4 regions of the Chryseobacterium sp. UNC8MFCol genome follow, and region 1 is predicted to be linked to each of the others. Evidence: riboswitches for the same ligand, from Rfam matches in the RefSeq annotation. Region 1 holds a riboswitch; each other region holds the start of a gene.

Region 1 (3,201 bases):
CAGATTCGTTTTCAAAACGTGTTTTCCAAACTTTTTCTCATATTCAAACTGAGCTTCGACTCCATATGATTCTACTTTATTGGTATTTGAAGCTGCGTAGTACCCTGCAGAAGTAGGAAGCCATCTGATCATATCCCTGATATCCATATAATAAGGGGTAACAGATAGCGTAATCCCTTTGACCTTAAATTGATTTCTTAATTCCAGCTGGTAAGAAGTTTCAGGTTGTAAATCTTTATTCCCTCCCGGCTGCCAATATAAATCATTAAATGTTGGAGCTTTGAAATTCCTCGAAACACTTAATCCTACATGGTACCATGGTGTGGCATTCCATTTTCCTGAGAAAGAAAACAGAAGCGGTGAACTAATTTCCTCGACAAAATCTTTTCTTATTCCAGCTTCAAAGTGTACATCTTTCGCCGCAAAATAACGTATTAACCCAACTATATACCCTGCATTTCTACTTACATTCCCCAGCATTGAAGTTCCTTCTCCGCTTCCTTTATTCAACTGGTATTCTCCGATAATATTAAAGTTCCATTTTGAACTAAGAAAATAATTGAAATCGTTTTTCAGGATATAGTTTTTTCCTGCCCCTCCACTTGTTTCCGGGCCTTCAATATTAGCATAATATTGAAAATTTTCTTCCGTATATGCAGCCCTGAATGAATTGGTAAATCGTGTCGTGTTCCAATCCCAGGAAACTAAACTTCTCACATTTTGGGTTCCGTACTTGGTACCTTTTTCAGTATCAAAGAAAACCGGATAATGCTGCATGCCGTTAAAAAACTCCGTAATCCAGGATATCTGGTGATGAGGAGCTAATTTATAAGCAGCTGATATATTAAAATTGGTATTATAGTATTTTCCGTTGTTATTGGTATATTTCCTTCCGTCTTTTACATCTACCTGATAATCATTCTCACTTACAGAATGACTTCCGGAAGCCTGAAAGCTTAGTTTTTCATTGCTGTAAGAACCTTTAACCAGATTATTAAATGTATTAAAAGAAGCTCCTTCAGAAAATAAAGAACCGTGAAATCCTTTATTAAAATCTAGATTATTATTAAGGTGAATACTTCCGCCAATAGCACCGGAGCCATATATGACACTTCCTCCGCCAGCCTTTATTCCTATCTGATCATATCCCAATAAAGCGATATTATTAATGTCGCCCTGCCCTAAAAAAGCAGAATTAATATTAATCCCATTCCACACAAAAGCGGTCTGCTGCGCAGTCGTTCCTCTGAAAGAAGGTGAAGAAACAGCCCCACGGCCATTTTCTTTGATATAAACAGGAGACTGGAATCTCAACAGCTCTGAGAGATTGGTTGAATTTTTTTCAGCGTCTTCGGTATTGATAATCTTTACAGGATGAAAAAGCCTGACTTTATTGATCTGACTGTCGAAGACATAAATTGTATCAATAGCTTTCTCTTGTGCAAAAAGAAAACAACCATAAGACGAAAAAAGCAGTACTAAAGATCTTTTTATACTCATACTCTTTTACTTTTCCTCCGAAAGCAATATGTTTGGATTATAAAACTGGCAGGTCTCCTGACTTTCGCTTTCTGTACCTTCCCGTTTTTACACAGTGGCTATTTACAGAAATTTTTATTGCGATTTACAGTTGCGGGGACAGTCCGGGAGTTACACCCGATTCCCTTTTCATTCCAATATGCTGGAAACCAAATTTTTTGCAAAGATAGCTTTTTAAATGTATTGGGCCAAAGGAAGAATTCCTGAATAATTACCCCTGAAAAAAGGCTGCCTTCACATAATGAAGGCAGCCTTTATAAAATAAACATCTTATTAATTTATTTACCGATAACCTCTGTAATCGGGTTTCCGACATTCCCACTTGGAAACTGGATCTTTAACAGAGAAGAAACAGTAGGGGCAATATCTGTCATATGATAAGCCTTGTTACTTTCTCCGTGTTGTACTCCCCATCCCATAAAGATCAAAGGAATATGAGAGTCGTAAGAGTTCCATACACTGTGTGTCGTTCCTGTTTTTGAATATGGAGGCAGCATAGAGTCGTGTGAAATCAATTGAATATCACCACTCCTTTGTCTGTTGATTCCATTGATAATCCTTTGTTTGATTGGCTCCGGAATACTTGATTCCTGCACTTTATCTACAGAAACAGCGTATAAAACGGTAGGATCTTTTTCCAATTCTTTTACGGCAAAGTTTCTTACGTCATCCAATTCAAGTTTATTGTCTGCCAATACTTTTCTGTCAAAATAGATCTGATAGTTATCGATAGCATTGATCAGTTTATCAGCTCCGAATTTATCTTTTAACTTTTGGTTAATATTTTTTTCAGCTCCTTCTCCAAAGAAACCGGTCGGGATTTTATGCTCTTTAAGGAAACCTACAGAATGTGCTCCTCCGTGGTCGGCAGAAAGGAAAACAGTATACTCCCCTTTTCCAACTTTTGAATCCAGATATTTGAAGAATTCTGCCAGATCCTGATCAAGTCTGATATAAACGTCCTCTACTTCAATAGAATTCGGACCGAATTTATGTCCGGCATAATCTGTAGAAGCTAAGTTAATTGCTAAAAAGTCAGTAATGTTGTCACCTCCCAATTTTTCACCTTCTACTGACGCTTCAGCCAATTTCAGGGTCAATGTATTTCCAAATGGTGTATAACGGATGTTGTCTTTTTTGGTCTGATAATCCTGCGGCAAATTGCTGTAAGGGAAAGTTGGTGTTTTGGCACTTCCTAACAATCCTTCCCAAGGAGAATTATCGGGAGCACTTTCTGTATATTGATTAATTGGAAGCAAGGTATTCCATCCGTTTGCCACTAATTTTTCAGGTAAATTCTGTGAGTTGAATGATTTTACCCATTGAGGCAGATCATTCATATACCACGTACTGGTAATAAAGTTTCCGGTACTGTCATCAAACCAGAAGGCGCCGTTGGGCGTGTGTCCTGCTGGAAGGATAGAAGCACGGTCTTTTAAAGAAACTCCGATTACTTTTCCCTGGAAATTGGTTGCCAGCCTCAATTCATCAGTTACAGTGGTAGACCAAAGATTTTTTGGAGAGTGGCTTCCTGTTTTGGTATTGGTTGTTCCTACAGGCTGAACGGCTTCATCTGCTGTACAATATACTCCTTTACCTGTTTCTTTATCTGTCCAGTCATTTCCTGCAATTCCATGGATCGCAGGTACTGATCCCGTATAA
Region 2 (3,201 bases), 150 kb from region 1:
TTGAAAAAGAAAGTGTTTGGTTGCCCATATTAATGGCCCGGAGATTTTGTGATCGCTTTAATGATTTGTATTTTTGTTATAAATTATTACCAATCTCTATTAACTATTACTATGAAAATTTTAAATACGTATAAGATTTTATCCGCGGCTATTGTATTGGGACCTTTATGCTTTGGGCAATACCAGTTTGAGATTAAAAATGTATCAAAAAAATACAATGCAATTATCAATGTGGAAAATTGTTTTGATGACCGGTGTAAAGATAAAGGAACGATAGAATTATACGATAACAAAAACACTAAAGTACAGACTTTTACTTCTGATAATCTTATATTTAATTTAGAAAAGGGGCAGAAATTGGTCCCTGGTAAGATGCTTCAGCTATCCAACGAACAAAGTCCGGTCATTATTGATGATTTTAATTTTGACGGAACTGAAGATATCGCCATCAGAAACGGAAATATGGGGAATTATAGTGCTGATTCCTACGATGTCTATGTGTTTAACAGTACGAGAATGGCTTTTGTGAAAAGTGCAGAGCTGACTGATATCGGATCCAATTCTCTGGGATTATTTACCGTAGATCACAAGCGGAAAAGGCTTATTGCTACGGGCAAATCAGGGTGCTGCATGTTTTTTACAACGGAATATGCTGTAATTCCTAATAAGGGACTGGAAGCAGTGCTGGAAAAAGAGGAAGATATGACGCAGGAAGACCGCGTAAAAGTCATTACGAAAGAGAAAATCAACAATAAATGGATGACTAAAACAAAAGTATATTCATCAGAACAATATAAAAGATAGAAAGTACAATGAAGATTCAGAGAGAGATCGATTTTATCCTTGCAGTAGATGCTTTGAAAAACGTACAAAGAAGAAATTACAATGCAGATGATTCCAGAAGGGAAAACACAGCCGAGCATTCGTGGCAGATCATTATTTTAGCTCAGATTCTTTATCCCTATGCTAAAAACCGCGCGGATATAGATTTATTGAGAGTAATAAGAATGCTTTCTATTCATGATCTGGTAGAAATCGAAGCAGGAGATACTTTTCTGTTTGATGAAGATGCAATGATAGGTAAATTTGAAAGAGAGAAAATATCGGCTCAGAATATTTTTGGTATCCTAGATGAACCTTTGCGTACGGAATTCTTTAATCTATGGCTTGAATTTGAAGAGGAAAAAACACCGGATGCAATTTTTGCGTGTGCTATCGATAGAATCATGCCCTTTATTCTCAATTCGCATACTTCAGGTAAAAGCTGGACGGAAGCTGGGGTAACGGAGAGACAAATCAGAAATATGCTGGAAAATGCTATCACAAGGGCTTCTGATGAAATGGGTGAGGCTTTTGAACTTTTGTTGAACAAAAGCCTGGAAACTGAAAAAGTTTTGAAATAAATGGTTACCCATAAAATAAGATCCTTGTTAGAATAATAAATAAGCCAGCTGTGCAGCTGGCTTATTGTATATTAAAAGCAGAATCCGGAATAAAAACATTGTAATGGGCTAGCTCACGAATGACTCGGGCGGCCAAAGGCCGCCCGAGTCATTCGTGAATATTATAGTATCTGAATTGGTTTCTTGAATTCATCAATCGCTACAAAAGTAAAATCACCTATAATCGCTTTTTCTCGCTCGTAAGAGTACATTTGCTCGGTAAAGATCTCAACATTTACCTTCATACTCGTTTTTCCTACATATGAAACTTTTCCGATCAACTCTACAATTGTTCCTGCCGGGATTGGTTTTTTGAAATCAATTTTGTCACTGCTTACCGTCACCACTCTTTTTCTTGCGAAACGGGTTGCGGTAATGAAAGCCACCTCATCCATCAGCTGCATAGCCGTGCCTCCAAAAAGAGTATCATAATGGTTGGTAGTGTTAGGAAAAACCGCTTTAAAGATTCTTGTTTCGGATGCTTCAATTCTTTCTTCTGTAGTCATATTTCATTATTAATTAAAGCGAAATGAAATGTTATCAAACAACAGAATAATGACAGGAACTTTAAAAATCCCTGAAACAATCCATCAGATCAAAACAACTTCAGATCGCGAAAGTTTCTTGTTTAAGAAAAAGGCAGGTCTCCTGACTTGTAACATCTTTTATCTCCTTCCCATGCCCCGCACAGTGGATCTTTTATAAAAGACTTTTGTTACTTACAGTTGCGCGACAGTCCGTGATTTTCACACGGTTCCCTTTTAATCTGCGGTTAAGCAGAACCAGTTTCTATGATGAATAAGTATAAAACTTTTCGGGTGCAAAAATAATGAAATTATTCCGGATTATGATAAATAATCTGGCTGATCACTCTCCCTTTTTTGATCGTCCAGAGAGTCGTATATCTGTTTTCTCCTGAACCATTGATCATATAAAGAAAAATATTATCATTGTCAAGAGCCGTTACCGATACATTATTGAAATCCATAGTAGGCTGGAACATGTTCTTAATGGCTTCTCTTACAAAAACAGAACCTCTTCCCGGTTGCTGAACTCTGATAGATTTGATCTCGGTCATCCCTTCAGGAAGGTCGTTGCCTATTCCCCACGGTTTTATCTTATCAATGGTAAGAATCTTTCCGTCGGCGTCCTTTTCCTTTTTACGGTAACCTGCATTGGAAGGGTAGACGTCAATAACTACTTTGCTTCTTTGCGCGGTAGGAACTTTAGGGTCGGAATTATCTGTAAAGATCATAGATTTCCCGTTTTTTGACTTGGTGGGAGTGTAGGCCGGAAGCTGATCAATATAGGCAATACGCTCTTTGTTGACCATTCCTTCCTTATCAAGAGTTTCATATCTTACAAAAGGTTTGTCATCATCCTGTTTCTCAGGATATTTGATCCATATCCATTCCGTTTCTCCGGGAGCAGGTTTTACATAAACAAAGACATCTCCTTTGCGCATACGGATTTTATCTACAATCTTTCGGTAGTTATCTTTGTGTACACGTACATTGGCATATCCTTCTTCTGCTTTTACCACGCCGAAAGGAACCTTATTCTGTCCTTTAGCCAATGCTACAGAGAAAATACTGAAGACCGATAAGTAGAATGCTTTGTTTACTGAAACCATTATCACAAATTTTAGATCCCCAAATATATAAATTAAAAATTGTTGAAAAGATATTTATGTTATAGGAGTTGTTTTAATTTTTTGATGGTAAATTTGTGAAAACAGAACAGCTTTATTTGTATTCTG
Region 3 (3,201 bases), on a different contig from region 1:
GAGGTGTAGCGGGTAGGGAAAGAAAAGTCATTCAGACCTTCAGCATCCAGATTGTTATACTGGAAATCGCCACTCAGGCTGACATCCCAATTGGAGTTGATAGAGTAAAGGTTTGAGGAAGAAACATAGACTTCTCTCTGGATATAAACATTATCCGAAGGTTTAAGGTATTCTGATTTTATGGTATCCAGAAAGCGGGTATAATCATAAGCAAATTTTGCTTTTAACTGTGTTTCAAACTTTGGGAATACCTTTTTTCTTACATGAGCCTGTACAAAATAATTTTCGTCAGATATTCTGGCTCCTCTGGCTCCAAACCTGTTATTAACAATAGAAGCGGGCATTCCGCGATTTGAAATATATCCGTAACCACGTACATTCCAGCTTCCGTTATTTAAAGTTCCGTTGACAGAAGTTTCAAAACGTTTGGCTTTGATATCAGAATCCTGTCTTTTGGCAATAGTATCATTAGCAACCTGTCCATTGGGATATTTCCGGCCATAATGATATTTGTAAATACCGTCACTCTGCATGAATTCACCACTAAAACTGGCAGAAATTCTTCGTGAAATCTTTTGCTCTAAACGAAAGGAAGGATTAAATAAATCTATAGAAGCACTTTTGGCCCTTATCACGAGGTTGGTCTTCCTGTTTCCCGTAAATACGGGAGTCTTCGGTTGCAAATAAATAGATCCCGATGAGCCGAAATCTTTTGCAGGCTGGAAGATTTCACTTTTCTGCCCGTTATATAAAGAAATTTCTTCCAGATCATCCAGAGAATACCTTCCAAGATCCACCAACCCATTCTGGGCATTCCCCAACTGAATCCCATCATAAAAAACACCGACGTGCTGGCTTCCCATACTTCGGATATTAATGGTTTTCAAACCACCCATTCCTCCATAATCTTTGATCTGGACACCTGAGAAATACCGTAAAGCATCAGCTACAGAATGACTGTTAAGTCTTTCCAGTTCTTCTCCCTGTAAGGTTTGTGCCGGAAGAATCTCTTTGTAGTTTTTTTTGTAAATATTGACCGCCTTAATGGTTTTTCCTTTAATGCTGTCTTTTTTGCCGGTTTGGGAAAACAGGAATTGTGAAGTTAACACACATACGGTGAAAACAACTTTATGAAGTTGAGATGTATTCAGTTTTGCTACCATTAGCTCATTGGAATAATGATGACGCTAATGGATGTAAGAAAGCAACGACAAAGCACAGCGATCACTGTACAGTATCATTATTGTCCTAGGCTTTATTCCACGAAAGCGTCAAACGTTTATTATTTTGGCAGGTCTTCTGACTTACTCCATTTTTGAAATCCTTCCCATTAAAAAACAGTGGATATATTCTTCAAAAACTTTGATGCGGAGCTTACAGCAGCGGGTCTGTTCCGGATTTTCACCGGATTCCCTTTTAAGAGCTTATTAAGGCTCACCAAATTCCGGCAAAGATAGAAAATTATTAACCAGATACAATGTTATACAGAACAAAATGATTATCAATGTATAAACAAAAGAAAATCCCACTACATTGTAGCGGGATTTCTGAATGGTCTGTACATTAATTTTTGATCTGGTTGTATCGTTTTCCGGAATCTGTCAATGATGGGCCAGGTACTGTTATTTCTGTATAAATTCCCGGTCGCTCAATGTTTTCATAAACAAAATAAGATTGTTCTTCTCCTGTTCAGTTAATGGAATTCTATTTCCATTTTGTTTAAAAACAGGATCAAGATTTTCTGTATTTAAAACCCCTTTATCAAAATAATCGAGAACAGCCATTAATGTGGGAAACTGTCCAAAGCTTCCATACGGAGCCGTATATTCTATATTCCGTAAAGAAGGTACTCTGAAACTCATATAATCCGCTGCAATACCTGTAACTCTTGCCCTGCCTGCTTCATTGGTATCAGGATTCACAGGAAAACCGATGTTTCTGAAACTCTGATCAGTAAATAATTCTGTACTGTGACAGCTTGCACATTTTTGTTGAAACGTCTGGTAGCCCTGTGCTTCTTCTGCTGTAAATTTTTCACCTACATTCCTTTTAACCTTATCGTATTTACTGTTGGCAGAAATCAAGGTGTACTCATATTGAGCAATACTTTTATAAATTCTTTCAGGCGTTATATCGCCATCCCCGAATGTCTTTGTAAATAAATCTTTGTACGTCAGATCCTCTTTTATTTTCCCTATGACTTCCAGAATAGAAGAACCCATTTCTTCATGGGTGATGATCGGAATCAGAGGTTGTTTCTCCAATTGCAGTATATTACCGTCCCAATTATAAAACTTCATAAACATCATATTCTGAACTGCAGGAGCATTTCTGAGCCCTAGTCTGTTCTGAATACCGATGGCCTGTGCATTGTGATCTGCAAAGGCATTGGCCTGCATGTGGCAACTGGAACAGGAAATGGTATTGTCTGCACTCAGCCTTTTGTCATGAAATAGTTTTTCTCCCAGTTCCACTCCGTACATGGTAGGCTTATTAGCATTCACTGAACTGTTTAATTCAGGAAAACCAAAAGGAATCTTAAGTGATACTTCAGGATTATTGTAAGAAACAGGTTCATAGTAATCAGTATGACATGATATTACAAGTAAAAGTATCGCTAAAAAACCAAGTCCGTTTTTCATTGTTGTCATAGGTTAAAAAGGAAAAATCTAGTTTTCAACAGTAGTTACGGAAAACATTCCCGAAATGTCACTTGAACCGTTTCCTCCTAAATTATCAACAAATTTCACCATTTGATTGGCAGTGTGGATATTTGGAGTCGCATTACCGTCCATTCCGGTACCAGTGGTTAAGAGAATGGTGTTGGTTTTTCCGGTTAATAATTTATCAAAATCTGCTTTAATAGTGATTTTTGGAGCTTTAGCATCTACAACTGCTACTTTGGGAAGATCCAGAATAACTTCTCTGTAGGCATCTACTCCCTGTGTATAGTTTCCTTGGGTTCCTTTGATTGTACTTCCTGTGTGAATAGACAATTGTTTATGATCTGTCCCATAAAATCCTTCAATTTTTGTAAAACGATATCCTGCTCCCCATTCCCACATCATTTGAGTATCATTGGAACCGGCCATCGCATAGAACTTGGGAAATTTCACCTGGTCCAGCACATTTATTTCTTTTTTAACCCCAAGACCGAGCTTAATCTTTTTATATTCTCCCGCAGGAATATTACTCAGCAGG
Region 4 (3,201 bases), on a different contig from region 1:
TCTTGATAATATCGTTGAATTCGGAATAACACATGTGGGTGTGGATTTGTGTAGAATCCTCAACACCACTCGCCGAAATTCTGAAAGCTTCTACCGCCCACTGTAAATAGTTTTGCCATTCTGATTTTCTTAAAGGAAGACCTTCTCTGATCGCCGGTTCATCGATTTGTATAATTCTGATACCTGCCTTTTCAAGATCTGTAACCTCATCACGAATTGCCAAGGCAATCTGTTTGCAGGTTAAGGAACGAGGCTGGTCATCCCGTACAAAAGACCACTGAAGAATCGTTACAGGTCCTGTCAGCATTCCTTTTATCCATTTATTGGTCAGTGATTGGGCATATTGTGACCAATAAACCGTCATCGGATGAGGGCGGTGAACATCCCCATAGATCACCGGAGGTTTTACACAACGGCTTCCGTAGCTTTGTACCCAGCCATTTTGAGTGAAGGCAAACCCGGCCAGTTGTTCTCCGAAATATTCCACCATATCATTGCGTTCAAATTCTCCGTGTACCAATACATCAATCCCGATTTCTTCCTGCCATTGGATGGTTCTTTCAGTTTCTTTCTTCAATAAATGATCATAGTGTTCTGCAGTAAGTTCCCCTTTTTTGAATCTAGCTCTCCAGCTTCTTACTTCTTTCGTTTGTGGAAATGATCCGATCGTGGTGGTTGGAAATAATGGAAGCTGTAATACTTTTTGCTGAACCTCTTTTCTGATATTGAAAGGATTTTTTCTCTGCGCATCTTTTTCTGTCGTTACTTCGACACGGTTTTTTACCTCCTGACTATGTATTAATGTTGAGGTTTTACGGTTTTCCAGGGCTTTTTTATTTTCAGCCAATAGCTGTAAAGTAGGATAATCCGGATTTTCAGAGGCTAATTTTTTTAATACAACAATCTCATGGACTTTCTGTTTCGCAAAAGCCAGCCACTGCTTGATTTCGGGAGATAAAATATCCTCATTTTTTTCTGAATCAAGATCAAAAGGCGAGTGAAGTAATGAACACGACGGAGCAATAAACACTCTTTCAGACCCGATCCTGTTGATGACTTTTCTGATATATTGTAATGATTTTTCGAAGTCATTTTTCCAGATATTCCTTCCGTCTACGATTCCTAAAGAAAGACTTAAAGTATCAGGAATTGTCGATAATACCTCATCCAATTGTTCAGGATCCCGCACCAGGTCAATATGCAAAACATCGATGGGAAGAGAAACGGCTAGAGAAAGATTATCATTTAATCCTTCAAAGTAAGTCGCGACAATCAATTTCAACTTTGGAAATTGTTTTCTGATTGTGCTGTATACTAACTCAAAGGCTTCTTTTGCCTTTTCGTTAAGATCTAAGGCAAGGAACGGTTCGTCAAACTGGATATATTCTGCTCCCTGGTTTTCCAGTTCTTTAATGATTTCAAGATAAACAGGAAGAAGATTTTGAACCAGGTCTAATTTATCAAAGCCTTTTTCTTTTTCTTTCCCCAGAAGAAGGTAGGTAATAAGACCGATAATAACAGGTTTGGCATTGATCCCTGTTTGTCTCGCATTCATAAAATCGATAATGATTTTGTTTGAAAACAACCGGAATTGCTGATCTTTCTGGAATTCAGGAACGATATAATGATAGTTGGTGTCAAACCATTTGGTCATTTCCATAGCAGTAATATCCAGGCCATCTTTCTGATGTCCTCTTGCCATCGCAAAATACAGATCAAGCTCTGAATATTTACGATCGGTGGCAATGTCCTGATAGCGCTCCGGAATGGCACCCACTGCTAAAGTCATGTCCAATACATGATCATAATATGAAAAATCATTGCACGGAATAAGATCAATACCTGCTTCCTGTTGTAATTTCCAGTTTTGTTCACTGATGGTTTTCCCTGCTTCTTCTAATTCATTAATAGAAATTTTCCCTGCCCAATACTGTTCGCAGGCCTTTTTTAGCTCTCTGTTGCTACCAATACGCGGATAGCCAAGAATGTGTGTTTGCATTTTCTTTTCAACTTTTAAATTAAACTCTGGTTTTTAAAAGCTCTTTTGAATGCTTCACAATACTTTCGAAAGCGATAAGAATCTTTGTGGGAGAGGTACAATAAGGACGTAATTTTCCTGTTAACGGTGAAATACGTTCAATGTATCATCTGTATGACCCAAAAGCTTCAGACCGCGAAAGCATTGTCAATTCAGAACAGGCAGGTCTCCTGGCTTGTAACAGTTTTTATCATCCTTCCCGCTATTGGCAGTGGATATTCTGGGATAAAAACCTTTGGATGTTACTTACAGTTGCGCGACAGCTCGTGATTTTCACACGATTCCCTATTAATTTACATTAGGTAAAACCTCTTCCGGTTGATGAAGTATTTTAAAGAACAAAATATGGCGTAAAGATAGATAATTAAGATGTTTGGTTGGTATTGTTTTAAAATTTAAGGATAAAATTTTGTTTTTGATTATTTTAAAAGGTAAATATTCTTTATTTTTGAAAATATCAATTGTAAAAAGAATAATATCCTGTGGAAAGACTTGATGAAAAGGATCTTCAACTGCTAAGAATCCTGCAAAAGAATGCAAAACTGACCGTAAAGGAGCTTGCTAAAGAAATAAACCTGTCACCTTCTCCCGTTTTTGAAAGGGTAAAAAGGCTGGAACAGGAAGGATATATCAAACATTATGCAGCTGTTTTAGAAGCTGAAAAACTGAATCGTGGATTTACCGTGTTTTGCCAGGTTAAATTGAAAATTCATGACCGGTCTGTAGGACATCAGTTTGTGAAGGATATTGTGGAGATTGAAGAAGTGGCAGAATGTTATAATATTTCCGGTGATTTTGATTTTTTGCTTAAAGTTCAGGTACGGGATATGAAGCACTATCAGGATTTTGTTTTCAATAAACTGGGATCAGTAGATTCTATCGGCAGTACACACAGTACTTTTGTAATGGCTGAGGTCAAGAACACACATGGCGTGACGATATAAAATAAACTAAAAAAAACAGTACCCTACTTAGGTACTGTCAATATTTTTTTACTTCTTGCGACAAGCTTACGGCTCATCACAGGTTCTTTTCAGCTTTGTAAATATTTTATCAAAGTCTTTATACATATTGGTTTCAGCATCGCGTTTCTGTCTGAAGCTGCTGTTGGCGCAGTTGTGGAAGCTCAATCCAATCATATCGATCAGGGCATAATCTTCCTT

Evidence for each region. A riboswitch is a leader RNA that binds a small molecule or an ion and turns the genes downstream of it on or off. The one in region 1 is predicted to bind cobalamin.
Region 2: another riboswitch for cobalamin. It lies ahead of M030_RS0115835 (acyl-CoA thioesterase); the one in region 1 lies ahead of M030_RS0116540 (TonB-dependent receptor plug domain-containing protein).
Region 3: another riboswitch for cobalamin. It lies ahead of M030_RS0100710 (TonB-dependent receptor plug domain-containing protein); the one in region 1 lies ahead of M030_RS0116540 (TonB-dependent receptor plug domain-containing protein).
Region 4: another riboswitch for cobalamin. It lies ahead of metE (5-methyltetrahydropteroyltriglutamate--homocysteine S-methyltransferase); the one in region 1 lies ahead of M030_RS0116540 (TonB-dependent receptor plug domain-containing protein).

The regions. Positions count from the first base shown of each region.
Region 1 is NZ_KI535290.1:483,211-486,411, forward strand. It holds gene M030_RS0116540 (TonB-dependent receptor plug domain-containing protein) at 1-1,500, opposite strand, end outside; cobalamin riboswitch at 1,530-1,708, opposite strand; gene pafA (alkaline phosphatase PafA) at 1,818-3,201, opposite strand, start outside.
Region 2 is NZ_KI535290.1:332,926-336,126, reverse strand. It holds gene M030_RS0115845 (XAC2610-related protein) at 112-804, shown strand; gene M030_RS0115840 (HD domain-containing protein) at 813-1,403, shown strand; gene M030_RS0115835 (acyl-CoA thioesterase) at 1,565-1,948, opposite strand; cobalamin riboswitch at 2,063-2,244, opposite strand; gene M030_RS0115830 (hypothetical protein) at 2,278-3,075, opposite strand.
Region 3 is NZ_AXUZ01000003.1:139,676-142,876, forward strand. It holds gene M030_RS0100710 (TonB-dependent receptor plug domain-containing protein) at 1-1,163, opposite strand, end outside; cobalamin riboswitch at 1,272-1,457, opposite strand; gene M030_RS0100715 (cytochrome-c peroxidase) at 1,623-2,642, opposite strand; gene M030_RS0100720 (MbnP family protein) at 2,670-3,201, opposite strand, start outside.
Region 4 is NZ_AXUZ01000004.1:493,354-496,554, reverse strand. It holds gene metE (5-methyltetrahydropteroyltriglutamate--homocysteine S-methyltransferase) at 1-1,999, opposite strand, end outside; cobalamin riboswitch at 2,181-2,366, opposite strand; gene M030_RS0105535 (Lrp/AsnC family transcriptional regulator) at 2,521-2,982, shown strand; gene M030_RS0105530 (hypothetical protein) at 3,049-3,201, opposite strand, start outside.